DNA from 4 places in the Kitasatospora sp. P5_F3 genome. Region 3 is predicted to be linked to each of the others. Evidence: riboswitches for the same ligand, from Rfam matches in the RefSeq annotation. Region 3 holds a riboswitch; each other region holds the start of a gene.

Region 1 (4,786 bases), on a different contig from region 3:
CGAGCAGCGCCTCGATCCGGGGCCGGACCGGGACCGCCTCGGCACCGGCCGAGGTGGCCGGGGCCACAAGGGGCACTGCCACCGGCCGGGCCGACGGCGGCGAGAGCTGCACCAGACCGGCCGCCGCGAGCAGCAGCGCGGCCCGGCGCGACAGCACGGCACCGCCGGCCCGCGCCCCGGCCTCCGGGGTCGGGTCGGCGGCCGACGGCCGGGCACCGCTCAGACCCGCACCACCCCGGAGACGGGCATCGCGCTGACGCTCTCGTAGCGGACCCGCGCGCCCGGGTACGGCGCGTGCACCACCACACCGCCGCCGGCGTACATCCCGACGTGGTGCATGTCCCTGTAGAAGATCACCAGGTCTCCCGGCCGGGCCTCGGCAAGGCTGATCCGCTGCCCCGCGCCGGCCTGCTGCTGCGAGGTGCGCGGCAGGGTCACTCCGGCCTGCCGCCAGGCCCAGTACATCAGACCGGAGCAGTCGAACGTACGGGGCCCGGTCGAGCCGTAGACGTACGGCGAGCCGATCTTGCCGCTGGCGGCCGCCAGCGCTGCGGCGGCCCGGTCGGAGGCGGCGGGCAGGTTACCGAGGTCGAGCCGCTCGGCCCCCCGGGCGGCCCGCTTGGCGGCGTCCCTGGCGTCGTCGTCGACCATCCTGGCCCGCTCCCCCGCACCCAGCGAGTTCAGCAGCCGCTGGGCCTTGGCCAGCCTCTGCTTGACCTCCTGCTTGCTCTCGTTCAGGGTGCGCCGGACGGACTCCAGCTCGGCCAGCTTGGCCGTGGTCTCGGCCCGCCGCTGGTCGAGCCGCCGCTGACTGTCGATCACCTGGCGCAGGGTGTCGTTCTGCCGCTCCGCCGACTGGTCCAGGGTGCGGGCCCGGTACAGGTAGCCGGCCGGATCGGAGTCCAGCATCAGCTGGACCGCCGGGTCGATGCCGCCCGCCCGGTACTGGGCGGCAGCCACCGAGCCGAGCCCGGAACGCAGTCTGTTCAGCTCGTCCTGGCCGGCCGCCACCTGGTTCTGCAGCGAGCCGGTGTCGGCCTGCAGTTGACGCTGCTGCTCCAGGGCCGCGTTGAACTTCTCCGAGGCCTGCTCGGCCTCCTCGTAGAGCTGGTCGACCTGGGCCTTGACGTCCTTACGGGTCGGCGGCTCGGCCGGGGTGCCGGGAGCGGCCCCGGCGGCACCGGCCGCGGCCATTCCGAGCACCGTGGTGGCCGCGGCGGTGAACACCAGCGCCCGGGTGAACCGGCGGGCACCTGGCAGGGGAGAACGACTGTACGTCGACATACCGGCGGCGGCTCCGTTCCTGCGCCGGGCCACCGCCGCCGCCCCGGTCGGGCGGCTGTCCTTGCGAAGGTCCGGGGGCAGACGTTAGCGAGTCGCAGCGATCTAGTCCAAACCCCTACAGTGCCGAATATTTGACCACCAATCGGACATCTGCTCGGCCCCCCGGAAACGCCGCAGGCCCGGCACGGGGCCGGGCCTGCGGGTGGGGCCTGTCTGACGGGGGGTCAGACCCGGACGATGCGGGTGATCGGCATCACCGTGGCGGACTCGTGCCGGACCAGGGTGCCGGTGCGCGGCGCGTGCACGATCTGACCGTTGCCCACGTAGAGGCCGACGTGGCCACCCCCGCGGTAGATGATCAGGTCACCCGGCTTGGCGTCGGCGATGTTGGTGCCGATGTTCTGGCCGGCGCCCATCTGCGACTCCGACGTGCGCGGCAGCGAGATCCCGGCCTTGTTGAAGGACCAGACCATCAGGCCGGAGCAGTCGAAGCTGTTCGGGCCGACGGAACCGTAGCCGTACGGCTTGCCGATCTGCGCCTCGGCGGCGGCGATCACGATGGCGGCGTAGGAGCCGGCCGGCAGACCACTCAGGTCGGTCCGGGTCTCCGAGCGGGAGGCCCGGGCGGAGTCGTCCGTCTTGGGGGCGGCGGCGGCAGCCTTGGCGGCCGAGTCGGCGGCGGCCTTGGCCTCGGCGGCCCGCAGCTCGTCCTGCTCCTTCTTGCTGAGCGTGTCGAGCAGGGCCTGCGCGGAGGCCAGCTTCGCCTGGATCTCGTCCTTGCCCGCCTTGAGCTCCTGGGTGGTCCGCTCCAGGTCGGCGAGCTTGTTCTGGGCCTCGGACTTCTGCTGGTCGAGCTTGGTCTGCTCGCCCTTCAGCGTCTTGAGGGTGTCGGCCTGCGAGGTACCGAGCTGGCTCAGCGAGTCGGCCTGGCCGAGGAAGGCGTCCGGGCTGCTGGAGAGCATCAGCTGGACGGTCGGCGATATCCCGCCGGTCCGGTACTGCTCGGCAGCGATCTCACCCAGGGTGCCCTGAAGGGTGGTCACCTGGGCCTGCTGCCGGGCCACCTCGTCCTGGAGGCCGGCGACCTGCTTCTGCAGGGTCTGCTGCTTCTCCGTGGCCGCGTTGAACTTCTCGGTCGCGTCCTCGGCCTGCTCGTGCAGCTGGTCGACCTGGGACTTGACCTCGTCCTTGGTGGGAGTCGGGTCGGCATGCGCACCGGTCTGGGCGGACAGTGCCACTGCAGCAGCAGCGGCCGCCGTGATGATCGAGACGCGGGTGCGGCTGGCAGGCTTGGGACGACGATGGGACGCCACGAAGGCCGGCTCCTTCTTCCTACGTCCGCCTACCGGGTGAGCTGACGGGTTCGGGCTGGAAGAGATGCCCTACGACGCCTCACCGCCGAGCCGTCTTGCGACGGTCCGTCAGCCTGGCGCCGATTCACCCCGAGGAACGTGGTTCCCCGGCTCCGATCGACAGCGCCCTCGCTGGGGCTTCCCCGTAAGGCAGTTGGACTGCCTCGCTGTGTCTCGGACTCGGCGGTAACCCCCGCCGCCACCCAGGCTGGGTGATCGACTGTGCGGTGGTTCGAGAAGGACCCTAGTAACCCAACCGTGATCGGTTCAAATCCTTGTAGGAAAAAAGTCGGAATGAAGTCGTGATTCTTTGGTGATTACGACCGAGCGTGATCGAAAATGTACGCTGCGCCGATGAATTCTCAGGATGTGGTCACAGCGAGGCCCGCCAAAGGTGTCCCAGATCACAGGGAGGTTTTGGCGGGCCCGCGCGTGTCACAAGGCGTCAGTTGTGAGCCTTGATGGGGAGATGTCCGTTATGCCGTATCAGGCTGACGGTGGATCAGACCCGACGGATGGTCTTGATCGTCATCGCGTCGGCCTTCATCACCTTCACCACGTCACCGGTGTGCGGCGCGTGCACCACCAGGCCGTTGCCGATGTACATCCCGACGTGGTGCGCGTCGGAGTGGTAGATCACCAGGTCGCCCGGCTGCGCGTTGGCGATGTTGGTGCCGACGTTGGTGCCGACCGAGGCCTGCTCCTGCGAGGTGCGCGGCAGCGAGACGCCGGCCTGCGCGTACGCCCAGACCATCAGGCCGGAGCAGTCGAAGGAGTTCGGTCCGGTGGCGCCCCAGACGTACGGCTTGCCCTGCTTGCCCATCGCGGCGCCGACCGCCACGCCCGCGTAGCCGGCTGCGCGCGGCAGCGAGCCGACGTCGATCCGCTCGGCGCCGCGCGAGGAGCGCTCGCCCTGGATCGCCGCCCGGTCGGCCGCGCTCAGCGAGTTGAGCAACTGCTGGGCCTCGGCGAGCTTCTTCTGGACCTCGGCCTTGGCGTCGTTCAGGACCTTGGTGTTGCGGTCCAGCTCGGCCAGCGTCTCCGCGGCCTCGACCTTCTGCTGGTCGAGGCGGCGCTGCTGGTCCTGGAGCGACTTCAGGGTCTGCGTCTGGGTCTGGTTCACCTGGTCGACGCTGGACGCCTTGGTCAGGTAGTTCTCCGGGTCGGAGGAGAGCATCAACGCGACCGAGGGATCCACCCCACCGTCGCGGTACTCCTGCGCCGCCACCGCCGCCAGGCCACCCTGAAGCTGCGTCATCTGCTCCTGCCCACGAGCCACCTGGTCCTGCAGCTGGTCGGCCTGCTTGCGCAGCTGCTCGGTCCGCTCCTTGGCGCCGTTGAAGCGCTCGGCAGCCTGCTCCTGCTCGTTGAAGAGCTGGTCGACCTGGACCTTGACCTCGTCCTTGCTCGGCTTGGCCGGCGCCGCATACGCACCCGCCTGCGCCGAGAGCGCGACCGCGGTCGCTGCGGCAGCGGTCAGCACGGACACCCGTGCACGGCTCGCCTGCTTGGGACGACGGTGGGAAGCCAAAGGAAGAGCTCCTTCATCACTCCTGGACCCGATCTCACCCGTTCGGGTGCATGTCCAGAATATAGGTTTGACGCCAGACCCTAGTGAAGTTGTCACGGGTGCGCCACTCCCCTACCGCCACGAACTTCCGTCCGCAGACCGGAATTCACCGGACCGACACAAGCCGGTCACCCTGCCCTGACCAGCCGTCAGCCACATTCACGGCCTGGCCAGCCGCTTCAGCAGGAGCAGCGAGGCCACCGGGCGCGCGCCGGCCTTCTTCACGCCGTCGGCGACCTCCTTGTCGGTGGAGACCACCACCACCGCACGCCCCTGGGGCTCGGCCCTGACCAGCCGCCGGATCAGCTCGTCCGCGGTCTCGCCGGTCCGGCTGAACCGGACCCGGACCCCGCGCGGCGGTGCCAGGATAACCGGCACGTCCAGGTCCTGGCCGTCGAAGACACAGGTCACCTCGGCCTGGGTGCGCTGGGCCAGCATCGCCAGACCGCCGAGCAGCCGGATCCGCTGCTGCTCCAGCGGCAGCGTCGGGTACCCGGTCTTGGTCACGTTGTAGCCGTCCACCACCAGGTGGACCTGAGGGATCGCCAGCAACTGGTCCAGCAGCGCCGGGTCGTCCTCG
Region 2 (4,786 bases), on a different contig from region 3:
CAGCCGCACTGCACCGGTGTCGGCAAGGCCCTGCTGGCCCAGTTGGAGGAGGCCGAGGCGCGCGGCGTGCTCGGCACCCAGCCGCTCCAGTCGCACACCCCGTACACCGTCACCGACCCCACCGAGCTGTTCGCCCAGCTGGCCCAGGCCCGGGAGCGCGGCTACGTGGTGGACGACCAGGAGCAGGAGATCGGCGTCCGCTGCATCGCGGTCGCCGTCCCGGGCGCACCGACGCCCACCGCACTCTCGGTCTCCGGCCCCGAGGCTCGGATCCGCGCACTGGAGGCCCAGGCGGGCAACACCTCGCTGGTCCCGGTGATGCGGCAGATCGCGAGCCGGCTCGGCCAGGTGCTGGCGCCCTGACTCCAGGTCAGTTGATGCTGGGTCAGTCCAGCATCAGCAGCCCGACCTGGGACGCCGTCAGCTGAAACACCGTGAGCTCCGGCTCGGCACCCACCTGGGTGAAGAGCCGGGGCGCGGCGACCAGCTTCGGATTGGCCCGGACCGCTTCCAGCGCGGCCCGGTCCCGCCACAGGCTCTGCACCCGCCAGCGCCCACCGGGACCGCGCAGCAGCTCGGTCCTGATCAGCCCGTCCGGCAGCGGACCGGCCACCAACTCGCGGTACGACGTCACCAACTCGGCCTCGCGGTCCGGGCCCACCACCGCGCTGACCTCACTCAAAACCTGTCCGGACACTGTCCTCACCTCCGTACGGATCCACGCTACGCCGAATACAGTGCGTACCGGTGCGACCACGTTCGGCAGACAGGTGATGACGGTGACCAGATGGGTGATGGCGGGACTGGCCGCTGCCACGGCGCTGATGCTCGGTGCCACGACGGCGAGCGCGGTGCCCTCGAACTCCGACCTCGAGGTGGTCCGGCTGGACCCGGATCCGGCCCCGCCGGGCGGGACCACCACCGTGCACGGCTTCGTCGCCAACCTCGGCCCGCAGCGCACGGCCTCCGCTTTCACGGTGCTGATCGACCTGCCGGCCGGGTTCAGCGCCGTGGGGCCGTACTTCCCGGCGAACTGCAGATCCCTGTTCGGACAGGTGGTGAGCTGCACCTTCCCCGCCGGGCTGCCCACCCTGCGGACCGCGACCGCGCTGGTGCCGGTCCGGGTGAACGCCGACGTGCCCCACGGCACGGTGGCCGAGGGGCACGTCAGGGTGGTGAGTGTGGACGATCACAGTCCCGCGAACGACAGCACGCCGTTCACGCTGACCGTCAGCTGAGCCGCTGCGTCAGCGGTACACGCGGACGTAGTCCGAGGCGAAGCTGATCGGCGCGGTACCGGAGGGTGCCGGGTGGTACTGCCCGGCACCCACCGAGAGGTTGAGGATCAGGTAGGCCGACCAGTCCGCACCGACACCGGTGCCGTCGGAGAAGACCTTGGTCCCGTTCACGTACCAGTCAACGGAGTTGGCGCCGTAGTAGGTGCCGACGGTGACCCACTTGTCGTGGCCGATCGCGTTCGCGTCGGTGTAGTACTTCAAGCCGGACTTGACGTGGTTGGTCAGCTCCAGCAGCCCGGCGTTGTCGGGGTGGTACTCGAAGCTGTCGATCTCGCCGTTGCCGTTCTTCCAGGTCCACAGCGCGGGCCAGGCCCCGGAGCCGGCCGGCAGCTTGACCCGGGTCTCGGCGTAGTCGCCGGTCTTCACCTGGAAGCCCTGCGAGGAGTACTCGGTGGTCAGCAGCCCGGTGTCCCAGGCCTGCTTGCCGCTCTCCAGGGTGTGGCTGGACGGCTTGGCGGTGAAGGTGGCCACCCCGCCGGAGACCGAGACGCCGCTGGTGGTCAGCCAGTCCAGCTTGTTGTCGTCCGGGTTGTGGTTGCCGTAGCGGTACGCGCTGCTACGGTCGCCGACCCACTTGGAGCCCCAGGCGATCGAGCTGTCGAACTCCTCCGACCAGGTCAACGCCTTGCCGGGGATCGGCGAGGTGCTCGGGGCCGGGCTGGGGGTCGGCGTGGGGGTGGGAGTCGGCGTGGGCGTGGGAGTCGGGGTCGGGGTGGGCGTGGGGGTCGGCGTGACCGTGCTGCCGACGGTCAGCTTCTGCGAGGGCAGGTTGTGCCAGCTCCCGCCCAGGTCCTGCCAGAAGCCGAACTGGGTGTACGTCCCGGCGGGCAGCGTCCGGGCCGCGCTGGTGAAGTTCACGCCGCTCGGGCAGATCTGGACGTTGCTCGCGTTACCGGGGAAGTCGAGGTTCCGGCCGGCCGCGTCACGGACGCCGACGCCGAGCGTCTTGGCCGTGAAGCAGGCGCTGGAGTGGACGGTCAGGCCGGCCTTGGTCGCGGTGTTCGCGGCCATCGAGGTGGGGGTCAGCCGGTCCTGGGTCACCGAGGTGGCGGCCTGGGCCTGACCGGCCAGGCCGGTGGCGATCAGCGGTACGGCGACCAGGGCGGCCGCGCCGAGGCGTGCGGGGGTAAGGGCGATGCGCATGGGCAGGTCCTCTGCGACGCCTACGAGGTGAGCTGTCGGGTTCGGGCGAGAGGAATCGCCCGGCCGCGGTGGGCGCGGCTTCACCCCGAGCGGCCCCCGCACCGGAGCAGGGGGGACCGCAGACTGACCTGGTTCCCCCGCTCCTGCCCATGTTTCGGTGATCGAGTTCCCGACACCGGGTGGGCAGGACTCGGCGTCCCGGCGGCGGGGTCCGCGCAGATGCGGACAGCTCCATGCAGGCTAGGCAGGTCGTCCGTCCATCGACAACGAGACCTCGCTCACACGACGTTTAACCGGCCTCGGACCGGTCAGGCCAGCCAGGCCGTGATCTGGGTGGCGGCGGCCGGGGTCCAGCCGAGTTCGAGGTGGTTGAGGCCGGTGACCAGCTTGGTGGCGGCGACGGTCCCGATGCCGGTGGTGTCGAGGGCGCTGGCGGTGAAGACCAGGCCGTCGCTGGGCCCGCGGTTCTCGTTCAGCAGGCCGGGAAGGTCCGCGGAGCCGCCCGCCAGCAGGTAGGTGGGGACGCTCGCCGGGATGCCCGCCTGCTGCAGCGGCCTGATCAGCGAGCCCGCGTCGATGGCGGCCTGGATGCCCTGGCCGGAGGTGTAGAAGCCCTGGCCACCGTAGTAGGTGGTCCACCAGTCCTGGGCGAGCTGGTCGACACCGTACAACCCGTCCCAGCGGGCCAGGAGTTGGCGCTGACCGGGGTAGCAGTCGTAGCCGCCGGTGGGCAGCACGCCGAGGCAGGGCTGTGCGGTGTAGCTGCCGTAGCAGGTCATGTACAGGTGCGGGGACGGTGCGTTGGCGGTGCCGCCGCAGGCGGGCCAGGTGGCCAGCGAGAAGCTCCAGCCGTGGGCGTAGACGTAGTCGAGACCGCCGTGCGGGCCGCCGAGGGTGACCAGGCGGCGGACGTCACCGGCGTAGCCGCGGCCCCAGGACGGGCGGATCGAGGAGACGTAACTGCGGGCCGCCACCTCGCCCTTGCTCCAGGCCACCACGTCCGCCTGGGCCACCCCGAGCCGGTCCCGGATCAACGCCAGTGCGTCGCCCACCACTTGGGCCTGCATCAGGTTGTCGCCGTGCTTGTGGGCGAAGTTGACCGCGAAGACCCGGTGCCCGGCGGCGGCCAGCTGCTGCGCCAACCCGGTCGAAGGGCAGTTGGACGCACCGCAGTTGCCGCTCTCGGCGGGGTTGGCCCAGGCCCGGTCGGCGTTGTCGTTGGCGCCGTGCACGAGCAGCACGGCGGAACCGGTGCCGCTGTTCCAGCCGGCCGCGGAGTAGAGCAGGAAGCGGGCCGAGGAAGGGCGCTTGACGCCGCCGAAGTACGTCAGCCGGGCGCCGTCCTGGTCACCCCGGCCGTCGGTCGGGTACTGCTCGGTGCGGAAGCCGGGGGTGGAGTCGTAGTAACGCTCCACCTTGGCCCAGCCGTTGCCGGGCTGGCCGAAAGTGGCCTCCAGTTGGAGGTACGAGGGCGGTGCGGCGACCGCCGGGCCGATCCCGAGAGCGAGCGCGGCAATGGTGATCAGGACGACCAGCAGGCGTTTCATGACGACTCCAGGGGTGCGGGTCCGGCCACCGTAGGAGCGGGGGCCCGATCCCCCCATGTCACGGACACACATCCGGCACTTCCGGCACATGGCGGTCGTCCACAAGTTACCTGGATGCCAAGGGAGTTACGCGCCGGTGAAGTGTTGCCGGGGCACTTCCGCAGGGACCTGACATGCCCTCACACTGACTGCCATGCGAATCAATCTACGCGCGTTGAAGACCCGCGCCGCCTCCGTCGCTGTCGTCGGCCTGGTCACCCTGGCCCCCACCGCCGTGTTCGCCACCGACGCCTCTGCCACGGTCAGCGGCAACATCTGTTACACCGCTCTGCCGAGCCAGGGCCGGGACACCATCCGCCTGATCGACGCGGGCGGCCCGTTCCCGTACAGCCAGGACGGCATCGTCTTCCAGAACCGGGAGAGCGTGCTGCCCGCCAAGTCGCTGGGCTACTACCACGAGTACACCGTCAAGACGCCGAACGTCTCGACCCGGGGCGCCCGACGGATCGTCACCGGTGCGGTCTACCACGAGGACTACTACACCGCAGACCACTACGCGACCTTCTACAAGGTCAACTTCGGCTGCTGACCACTCCCCCACGGCCGCCCGCCCCCTCTCCCCGGGGGTCAACTCCCGGTCGGTGGCGTGCGCCGCAGTGCCCTCCCCAGGCCCTGTGCTGTCGCCGGGTGCTCTCTCCCCCACCCACCAGGCCCCGAGGAGTCCATCCGTGGACCGTAAAGCCGCACGCCACCGCCCACACCCCCGGCACCGAAATCCGCTGCTCGCCGTCCTGGCGA
Region 3 (4,786 bases):
GGCCGAAGTCGTCTGAGGCGGGGTCAGACGGATCAGACGTTGACGCCGTGCGCGCGGAGGTAGGCGACCGGGTCGATGTCGGAGCCGTAGGACGGGCCGGTGCGGACCTCGAAGTGCAGGTGCGGGCCGGTCACGTTGCCGGTGGCGCCGGAGAGGCCGAGCTGCTGGCCGGCCGAGACGGTCTGGCCGACCTTGACGGAGATCGAGGAGAGGTGGGCGTACTCGGAGTACTTGCCGTCGGCGTGCTTGACGACGACCTCGTTGCCGTAGGACCCGCCGTTGCCGGCCGAGACCACGGTGCCGGTGGTGATGGCCTTGACGACGGTGCCGGTCGAGGCGCGGAAGTCGACACCGGTGTGGTAGCCGCTGGACCAGGAGGAACCGGAGGCGTGGTACGCGGTGGAGGTGCCACCGCTGACCGGGGCGACGTAGCCGCCGGCCGCCACGGTGGTCGACTGGGCCTTCGGAGCCGCAGCAGCCTTCGGGGCCGTGCTGGCCTTCGGGGCGGCGGCGGCCTTCGGGGCCACGGTGGTCGACTTGGAGCGGGACGCCTTGGTGGAGTCCGTGGTGCTCGCGGAGGAAGAGGAAGACGAGGAGGACTTGGTCTCGGTCTTCGGCGCCTCGACGGCGGCCTTCGGGGCCTCCGCGGCGGGCTGCGGCGCGGCGGCCACGGCCTGGCCGGCGAGCGAGAGCTGCTGGCCCGGGTAGATCAGGTTCGGGTTGCCGCCCACCACGGTGCGGTTGTCCTGGTAGAGCTTCTCCCAACCGCCGTCCACCTGCTTGGCGTTGGCGATCTTCGAGAGGGTGTCGCCACTGACGACCTGGTAGCTGCTCGCGGCCGGAGTGGCGGCGGCGACCGGCACCACGGCGGGCGCAGCGGTCTCGGTGGCGATGGTGGTGACGGCAGCCGGGGCGGCCTGGGGCACGGAGGCGGCGGCGTGGCCCTGGTGGGCGCTGGCGGCGGCCACCGGGAGTGCGAAGGTGGCGCCGAGTACGCCGGTCGCGACGGCGATCCGGGTCAGGTGGGACAGCTGGACGCGACGGTGCTTGCCCTGTGCGGACATGGGGGTAGTCCTCTCCGACGCCTACGAGGTGAGCTGTCGGGTTCGGGCGGGAGATGCCCGGCCGCAGGAATGCGGCTTCACCCCAAGCCGTCCCGGTTCACACCGGTTCGGCGACTTACCTTGGGTCCCCCGCTCCTGCCATGCGTGCCTTGTTCGAGGCGCCGGGCGGCGGCAGGACTCGGCGTTCCGCCCGGTTGAGCCCGTCCGGTCGTTCACCGGACAGGCCTCGAAGCAAAGCCGATCGACCGCTTCGTGGCAAGCCCCGGTTGAACGGTGAACAAGGATGATCAGGGACGTAGGTCACGTCCCGGCCGGGACTTGCGACCCGGACGGCCCGAATCGGCGACGCTTCGTCCCCGATCGGTTCACGGAGGGTGGCCGATATCGCCGTCCGTACCCACCTGGACCCGCTCCGCCAGCGTGCGCCGTGACACCGGTCACGCCGGGCCGATACGCTCGCCCACGGTCGAGCTCGAACGCCGGTGTTCGAAGCACCCGCTGAGCAAGGAGCCCGCCTGTGCGCCCCCAGGAACGGCTGGCCGTCATCCAGCGCGCGGTGATCCGCGAGATGGCCGGGCTCGGTCAGGACTTCACCGTGGACGGCCCGCTGGTCCGCGGGCCCGGCACCACGGCGGTGGCCTTCCGCGACCACGACGAGCGCGGCACCGGCGGCGGCCATGTCGACCTGGGGTACGTGCTGCGGCTCGGCCAGGGCGACGCACCGGTGATCTGGGACTGCGCAGCCGGCGTGGGCGGCACCGAGGTGGAGCAGCTGGACAGCGCGGTACGGATGTGGGCGGGCACCACGGCGTCCGCCGTGGTGAGCCTGCTGACCGGCAGCGGCGACCACTACGACGCCCCCGAGTTCCCCGGCTGGCACGTCGTACAGGGCCCGGCCGCGGTGTTCGGCGCCGACACCGACCCGCTGTTCGACTGGGTCACCGAGCGGGACCTCGGCCCGGTGCTGGCCGCCGCCGTACTGCCGAAGCTGACCGAGCGTCAGGTCAACGGCGTGAAGCTGTTCTTCGGCGGCAAGGCGGGCGACGACGTCGCCGAGGTCCGGATCAACGGGACGGTCTGCGAGCAGGCTTCGGCCGCCCTGCGTGCGCTGGACTGGCCCCGCGGCGAACGGCTCTGCTGGGCCCGGCTGTTCCTGCTGCTGGTCGCCGAGCACCCCCGGTCGGAGGCATCCGGGCAGGCCGAACCCCCGCCGCAGCGCCACTGGTTGGGCCGCTGGTGGCGGAGCCGTCGCTGAGACCGGCCGGTCCGTGACCGGCCGCGGCCGGCCCGACCCGGGTCAGCCGTGCCTGGTCAGCTGGCGACCGAGGAGATGGTCTGCGCGAGCTGGGTGAGGAAGTCCTGGATCGGCTTGGCCGCCGTGGACTGGCTCAGCATGAAGCCGAAGAGCGCAGCCATGATCGCATGACTGGTCTTCAACTGCCCGTTGCGGATGAAGATGACCACGATGATCCCGAACAGGACCAGCGCTGAGACGGAGAAGGCCACCAGGACTCACTTCCTCATTCTTTCGTAGCGAGCTTCGTGGCGGGCCCAATCCCCCGAGACCCCCCGAGAACCGACCGTCCCACCCGAACTCAGTGTGGTCGTTCGTGCCGACTGCGTAAAGGACTTGCCGGAACGCAGCCGCGAAGATCCTGCGATGTGAGACGAATTTCCGCCGACCGAGACGATAGCCCAGTTGACCTGACGGGCCGTCGAACGGGTACCCCTAACTGGAAGTTGACCGTTTCCGCGCTGGTGGGAGCGGACCTAGATCCACTCCATTGGGCTGCCGTCAGGAATGGCCGAAGACCGGTGCACCGACTTGACACGGTCCGACCATCGGTCGGTCACCCGCGCCAGAGCAGCAGGACCGCCCGGTCGTCGTTGACGTCCTTGGCCACCGACTCGATCAGCTTCACCGCCGAGCCCCGGCCGCCGTGTTGGGAGAACGGGGCGCCGCCGACCAGCCGGTCGGCCTCTCCCATCAGCCGGTCCATCCCCTCGGTCAGGTCCCGGCCGGGGATCTCCACCATGCCGTCGGTGCAGAGCATCAGCACGTCGCCCTGGTCCAGCCGGCCGCGCACCGCCTCGAACACCGCGCCGTCGTAGACCCCGAGCAGCGCGCCCTCGACGGACTCCTTGACCTCCCAGCGACCGCTGCCGGCGTGCCGCTGCATCCCGGGCAGGTGCCCGGCCGACAGCAGCTCGTACTCGCCGGTCTCCAGGTCCAGCACCAGGTGCACGGCGGTCGCGAAGCCCTCGTCCCAGTCCTGGCGGAGCAGGTAGCCGTTGGCGGCGGGCAGGAACTGATGGGCCGGCAGCGAGCCGAGCAGCCCGCCGAACGCGCCGGAGAGCAGCAGGGCCCGGGAGCCCGCGTCCATGCCCTTGCCCGAGACATCGGCGAGCACCACCTCCAGGGTCCGCCGGCCCGGACCGGTCCTGGTGGCCACCACGAAGTCGCCGGAGAAGGACTGGCCGCCGGCCGGGCGGAGCGCCATGTCGGCGGACCAGCCCTCGGGCAGCGCGGGCACCCGGCTCTGCACCCGCAGCCGCTCGCGCAGGTCGAACAGCATCGAGCCGCCGCCCCGCCAGGGCACGCCGACCCGGCTGCGGAACTGGGCCAGCAGCAGCCCGGCCACCCCGACCGCGCCGACCACCAGGGCGGCGCCGGGGGTGACGCCGAAGACGTACATGTCGGGGCGGTCGCTGGCCACCCGCTCGCCGGTGTGGATCAGCGACTCGACCGAGAGCCCGAGCGCGGCGGCCGCGTAGAGCACCACCAGGGTGCCCGGGCGCAGCAGCAGCGCCCCGGCCAGGATCGGCAGTACCAGTGCGGTGGGCGGGGCCCAGGCCGGGATCAGGATGTTGAGCACCACCAGCAGCGGGACGGCCGCGAACAGCACCGCGAAGGCGAGCCAGTCGGAGGCGTCGCCGCGGAAGTAGTCCACCCCGGTCCGGCGCAGCACTCGGCGGACCCGGTAGAGCCTGCTGCGCAACCGGGCCGTCCACGGGGTGTCGGCCGCCTGTGCGACCGGGCCCGTCTCAGTCGGCCGGGGCGTGAAGCCCGGCGTGCTGCCAGCCATGGGCTATGACCTTATCCACCGGCGGAGCCCGCCGTCGACGGTTGGGGCGCCGCCGGGCGCATCGTTCCGCTCGGGTTCAACGGATTTCGGCCGCCGGAGCCGCCCACCAGCCGCTGGAACCCGGGAGGTCAAGCCGCCGAAAGCCGGTCGCGCACGATGCAACTCGGTGATAGCTGTTGGCATATGACCGCAGATACCGAGACATTTGACAGCCCGAGCATTGACGGCCTGACGGTACGTACCCTGACGGGCGAGGAGTGGGACGGCTGGTACCGGACCCTGGAGGTTGCCTTCGGCGGCCAGGAGGAGCATCCCGAGGAGCGCGCGCTCTGGCGCGAACTGACCGAGCCGGACCGCTCGCTGGGCGTCTGGGACGGTCCCGACCCGGTGGCCTGCGCCGGGGCGTTCTCGCTGCGGATGACCGTGCCGGGCGGCGCGGTGGTCCCGGTCGCGGCGGTCACCATGGTCGGCGTGCTGCCGACCCACCGGCGGCGCGGCATCCTCACCGGGCTGATGCGCCGTCAACTGACCGGGTTCCGGGACGGCGGCGAGGCGCTCGCGGTGCTGACCGCCTCGGAGTCCGGCATCTACGGCCGGTTCGGGTACGGACTGGGCAGCTGGCGGATGGCGCTGACC
Region 4 (4,786 bases), on a different contig from region 3:
CGTTCAGGTAGGCGCCGTGCTCGATGCCCCAGCCGCCGTTGTGGTAGGCCACGAACTGGCCGACCACGTGGTGGTGTTGGGCGTTGAGCCAGACGAAGATGCCGTTCTCCAGGTTGTTGTGGGCCAGGCAGCGCTCGAAGGTCCAGACCCCCTCGCTGGTCTCCGGCCAGTGGTAGCCGGAGGCACCGTTCGCGCCCTGCACGCCGACCGCCACGCAGTCCCTGGCCACTCCGCCGGTGCCCGCGCCGAGACTGAAGCCGGTCAGCCGGTAGCCGCGCGGGTTGGGGTCGAAGAGCGTCCGGGAGGCGACGCAGGAGTCGTACGTGATGTCGTCGGACGGGCCCTGCGGGGTCCGGGTGTCCAGCGGCCCGTCCCACCAGTAGGCGTCCTCCCAGGTCTGGTGGCTGATGCAGCTGCGGAAGGTGATGCCGTGGCTGGCGTGCGGGACGAACGCGTGGCTGCCGGTGTCCCGGACCACCACCCCCTCGACCACGGTGCCCCGGCTGGTGTCGCCGAGCATGTGGAAGTGCAGCCCGTACCGGCCGAGCACCGGCTCGGTGACCGCCTTGCCGTTCCACTGGTCCTTGCCGGGGGCGCGCGGTCCGAGCCAGCGCAGGGCGGCGTGCCGGACGTCGGACTTGCGTGAGCTGGTGAGGTGGACGTGGGCGCGGCCCTTCTCACTTCCCTCAATTCGGACATTACGGGTTAAATTCAGCACTTCTGCCCCGACGGTGACGCCCCCTCCGGTCGCCACCCGTGGGTGCGGGTACTTCAGCGGGCCGTCCAGGGTGACCGTGCTGCCGTTGATCGCGGCGATGGTCCGCAGGTCGTAGCGCTCCGAGAAGCCGTCGGCGTCGGGGGCTCCGGTCGGGGTCACGGCGAGCTCGTCGCCGGGGCGCCAGCCGGTCGGTGCGGTGGCGAGCGTAATGCTGGTGTCGCCGGGCTTGAGCGCCCCGGCGGCCCGCACCCAGGCCGTCCGGGCGGCGCCGTCCAGCCGGAGGTAGCCCGCCCCGGTGACCCAGAGGCCGGTGTCGCTCGGCAGCAGGGTCATGCCGCCGCCCTGGAAGCGCCGTTCGTCGACGGCGGGGAACCGCAGGGTGTGCAGGGCGGTGTCGGCCGGCGCCAGCGTCAGACTGCCCTTCACCTCGACGTTGCCCGCCGAGCTGAGCACCACCGAGCGGTCGGCCGCGAAGGTCAGCGAACCTGACGCTTCGACCACCAACGAACCAACTGCCGCATCGCCGTCCAACACCACGTGGTCGCTGACCCGGACGGCGGCGGCCGGGCCCGGCACGGCCCCGCCCCAACCGGCCGGGTCCGACCACGGCCTGGCCGGGGGAGGCGGCTCCGGGGAGGGCGACGGCGAGGGCTCGGGCGAGGCGGACGGCACCGGCTCACCGTGTACGTGCGAGGTCTCGGGAGTCGGCGGTGGCGGTGGAGCCGAGGCGACGTCAGGAGCGTCCCCGGTGCGCCGGACCAGCTCCTCCACGCCGATCGCGGCGGCCACCGTGCCGGCCGCGATCCAGCCGAGTACCTTCCTGCGCCCGGCCTTTGCCGAACCGTTACCTTCCGGGGCCGGTTCGGGCCTCTTCGCGTGCCGCATGGTGCCGCGCACCTCTCCCCCGGGCCGCGCCTGCGGCCGCCTCGCCTGAAGCATAGGCAAGTCCCTTGAACACCAAGGGGTTTGATCAGATCCGATCGAAATCCATCACTGGAACGAAGGCTTCCGATCCATGAAGGTTCCCTGAAGAAACCATGATCCACATCACAGAGGTTTGCGGTTTGAACTTAAGTCTGTCTAACGTGCTCCCCTGTTCGTGGCCACACGGACCCAGTTCATCCGGAACGCCGAGTCCTGCCATCGGATGAACAGGCAGCACCGCAATGCACCATGGCAGGGGCGGGGGAACCACAGGTAAGTCGCCTGGATTTGGTCTGATTTGACCGATTTCAGGCTTGGGGTGAAGCCGTGCTCACGCACGGCCGGGCAACTCCAGCCCGAATCCGACAGCTCACCTCGCAGGCGTGGGAGAGGAACGCATCTTCATGCTGTCCAGCAGCGCGTCCAAGCGCACCCGCCGTCTGATCGCCGCGACCGGCGTGGTCGGCATCGGCCTCTCGGTCCCGTGCCTCACGGCCGGCTCCGCCTCCGCCGCCACCGTCTCCACCTGGGACAAGGTCGCCCAGTGCGAGGCCACCGGCGACTGGAGCATCAACACCGGGAACGGCTTCTACGGCGGCCTCCAGTTCACCTCCAGCACCTGGGCCGAGTTCGGTGGCAAGCAGTACGCCGCCCAGGCCAACCAGGCCAGCAAGGGCCAGCAGATAGCCGTCGCCGAGAAGGTGCTCGCCTCCCAGGGCCCCGGCGCCTGGCCGGTCTGCTCCGTCAAGGCCGGTCTGACCAAGGGCGGCAGCGCCCCCCAGGTCGACACCTCGGCGAGCACCGACTCCTCCGCGAAGGCCAGCACCCCCAAGGCCGCCGCCCCGGCGCCGAAGGCGGCCGAGCAGCAGACCACCACCACGACCACCGCGGCCAAGTCCTACACGGTGGTCGCCGGTGACTGGCTCTCCACCATCGCGCAGAACCAGAACGTCGAGGGCGGCTGGGAGAAGCTCTACGAGCTCAACAAGTCGGTCCTGTCCGAGGGCCCGGACATGATCTACCCGGGTCAGCAGCTGGCGCTCGGCGGCACCACCACCGTGGTCACCAGCGCGCCGAAGTCGACCGCCCCGGCGCCGACTTCGTCCTCGGCCGGCACCGGCACCAGGACCACCAAGAGCAGCAAGGCCGCGTCCGGCTCCACCGCCACCACCGCGGTGGCGGCGACCGGCAGCAAGGCCGCCGCGATCAACTTCGCGATGTCCAAGCTCGGCCAGGCGTACGTCTACGGCGGCAGCAGCAACGGCGGCTGGGACTGCTCGGGTCTGACTCAGGCGGCCTTCCGCCAGGCCGGGATCTCCCTGCCGCGGATCGCCAACGACCAGGCGGACGCGGCCACCCGGGTCTCGCTGGACAACCTCCAGGCCGGCGACCTGCTCTTCTGGTCGAACAACGGCAGCAACTCCGGCGTCTACCACGTCGCCCTCTACATCGGCGACGGCAAGTACGTCGAGGCCGCCAACCCGCGCGCGGGCGTGAAGACCGAGTCCATCGCCAACTGGGCGCCGGACTTCGCCGGTCGCGTCTGACGCATCCCGGCCTGCGCGCGGCGATTATCCTTACGGGTGATGTGCGCCTTCGCTTCGTCGGTCATGTCGCGGAGTTACCTACTCAACAGCTCGACCGCGAGGACCAGCCATGACCGAGCAGCCCACCGCGACCCAGCGGATCGCCGAGACCATCCGGCCCGCGATGCTCCAGGGTCTGCAGAACGCCGACCTCGGCGGCGCCGCCGGCACCCAGCACATCAACGCCTGGGCGGACTGGATCGCCGAAGCGGTCTTCCACACCGCCGTCCAGCCGCTGGCCACCGAGCGCGACGCCTTCGCCGACCGGGTCGACACCCTCAGCGAGGTCGCCAAGCGCCACAAGGCGAACTACCTCGACGCGGTCCAGGACGTCCAGCGGCTGACCACCCGGGTCACCGAACTGGAGGCCGAGCTGGCCGAGCTGCGCGAGACCCCCGCCGAGCCGCCGACCGACTGACCCACGCCTGCGGCGGTAGTAGGCGACCGTGACCGCCGCCAGCAGCAGCAGCCAGAAGCCCGGGCCGCTGTTCGGCATGCCCTCGCCGGTGTCGTTCAGCGGTTCGACCAGGTGCAGGAGCTGGTTGACGGTTGCGTAGGTGATCAGCACGGTGACCAGGAAGGCGCCGGTCGCCGCCGGGAGCTACCCGGCCGCCTCGACCCTGGGGGCGGACCGTCTCCCCTCGGCTGGGATGCCCATCGCTCCTGCGGACGAGAAAGCCGAGTGGGGCACGAGGGAGAACCCTCGTGCCCCACCCTGACGTCCGGTCAGCTCTTCGGGTTGGCCCCGGTCGAGCCGCGCATCACCAGCTCGGGCTGGAACATGAACTCGGCGCGCTGGCCCGGGTTTCCGCCGACCTCCTCCAGCAGGGCGTCGACGGCGGCGGTGGCCATCGCCTCGACCGGCTGGCGGATGGTGGTGAGCGGCGGCTCGGTGAAGGCGATCAGCGGGGAGTCGTCGAAGCCGACCACCGAGACGTCCTGCGGCACCGCGAGCCCGCGCTGCCGGACGGCGCGGATCGCGCCGAGCGCCATCATGTCGCTGCCGCAGACGATCGCGGTGCAGCCCTTGTCGAGCAGCGCGTTGGCCGCCGCGTGGCCGCCCTCGACGCTGAACAGGGTGTGGTGGACCAGCCCTTCGGCCTCCGCCTCGCTCAGGCCGAGCAGCTCGCGGACCGCCGCCGTGAAGCCCTCGATCTTGCGCAGCACCGGCACGTACCGGCGCTGGCCGACCGCGAGGCCGATCCGCTCGTGGCCGAGCTCGACCAGGTGCTGGACGGCCATCCACATCGCGGCCCGGTCGTCCGGCGAGATGAACGGGGCGGCGATCTTCTCGCTGTACCCGTTGATCAGCACGAACGGCACCTGACGGCCGGTCAGCTTGGCGTACCGGTCGTGGTCGGCCGTCGAGTCGGCGTGCAGGCCGGAGACGAAGACGATGCCGGCCACCCCCCGCTCGACCAGCATCTCCACCAGTTCGTCCTCGGTGGAGCCGCCCGGGGTCTGGGTGCAGAGCACCGGGGTGTACCCGTGCCGGCTCAGCACCTGCTCGATCACCTGGGCCAGCGCCGGGAAGATCGGGTTGCTGAGCTCGGGGGTG

What was found. A riboswitch is a leader RNA that binds a small molecule or an ion and turns the genes downstream of it on or off. The one in region 3 is predicted to bind cyclic di-AMP.
Region 1: linked by a shared signal. The riboswitch ahead of ACXJMZ_RS24490 (NlpC/P60 family protein) and the one ahead of ACXJMZ_RS11610 (M23 family metallopeptidase) in region 3 are both predicted to bind cyclic di-AMP.
Region 2: linked by a shared signal. The riboswitch ahead of ACXJMZ_RS00940 (glycoside hydrolase family 16 protein) and the one ahead of ACXJMZ_RS11610 (M23 family metallopeptidase) in region 3 are both predicted to bind cyclic di-AMP.
Region 4: linked by a shared signal. The riboswitch ahead of ACXJMZ_RS25070 (transglycosylase family protein) and the one ahead of ACXJMZ_RS11610 (M23 family metallopeptidase) in region 3 are both predicted to bind cyclic di-AMP.

Annotation. Positions count from the first base shown of each region.
Region 1 covers NZ_JBFUMY010000044.1:15,702-20,487, reverse strand. Annotated here, with positions in the region: gene ACXJMZ_RS24500 (hypothetical protein) at 1-157, opposite strand, end outside; gene ACXJMZ_RS24495 (NlpC/P60 family protein) at 220-1,284, opposite strand; gene ACXJMZ_RS24490 (NlpC/P60 family protein) at 1,509-2,597, opposite strand; cyclic di-AMP (ydaO/yuaA leader) riboswitch at 2,608-2,772, opposite strand; gene ACXJMZ_RS24485 (C40 family peptidase) at 3,139-4,167, opposite strand; gene ACXJMZ_RS24480 (NYN domain-containing protein) at 4,366-4,786, opposite strand, start outside.
Region 2 covers NZ_JBFUMY010000001.1:225,864-230,649, forward strand. Annotated here, with positions in the region: gene ACXJMZ_RS00925 (IclR family transcriptional regulator) at 1-363, shown strand, start outside; gene ACXJMZ_RS00930 (antibiotic biosynthesis monooxygenase) at 386-697, opposite strand; gene ACXJMZ_RS00935 (hypothetical protein) at 780-1,238, shown strand; gene ACXJMZ_RS00940 (glycoside hydrolase family 16 protein) at 1,248-2,441, opposite strand; cyclic di-AMP (ydaO/yuaA leader) riboswitch at 2,444-2,611, opposite strand; gene ACXJMZ_RS00945 (esterase/lipase family protein) at 2,750-3,988, opposite strand; gene ACXJMZ_RS00950 (ribonuclease domain-containing protein) at 4,182-4,577, shown strand; gene ACXJMZ_RS00955 (carbohydrate binding domain-containing protein) at 4,717-4,786, shown strand, end outside.
Region 3 covers NZ_JBFUMY010000012.1:268,936-273,721, forward strand. Annotated here, with positions in the region: gene ACXJMZ_RS11610 (M23 family metallopeptidase) at 33-1,064, opposite strand; cyclic di-AMP (ydaO/yuaA leader) riboswitch at 1,070-1,223, opposite strand; gene ACXJMZ_RS11615 (DUF6348 family protein) at 1,582-2,319, shown strand; gene ACXJMZ_RS11620 (hypothetical protein) at 2,376-2,570, opposite strand; gene ACXJMZ_RS11625 (PP2C family protein-serine/threonine phosphatase) at 2,915-4,063, opposite strand; gene ACXJMZ_RS11630 (GNAT family N-acetyltransferase) at 4,334-4,786, shown strand, end outside.
Region 4 covers NZ_JBFUMY010000047.1:21,488-26,273, reverse strand. Annotated here, with positions in the region: gene ACXJMZ_RS25075 (hypothetical protein) at 1-1,603, opposite strand, end outside; cyclic di-AMP (ydaO/yuaA leader) riboswitch at 1,868-2,041, shown strand; gene ACXJMZ_RS25070 (transglycosylase family protein) at 2,026-3,189, shown strand; gene ACXJMZ_RS25065 (hypothetical protein) at 3,299-3,646, shown strand; gene ACXJMZ_RS25060 (LacI family DNA-binding transcriptional regulator) at 3,955-4,786, opposite strand, start outside.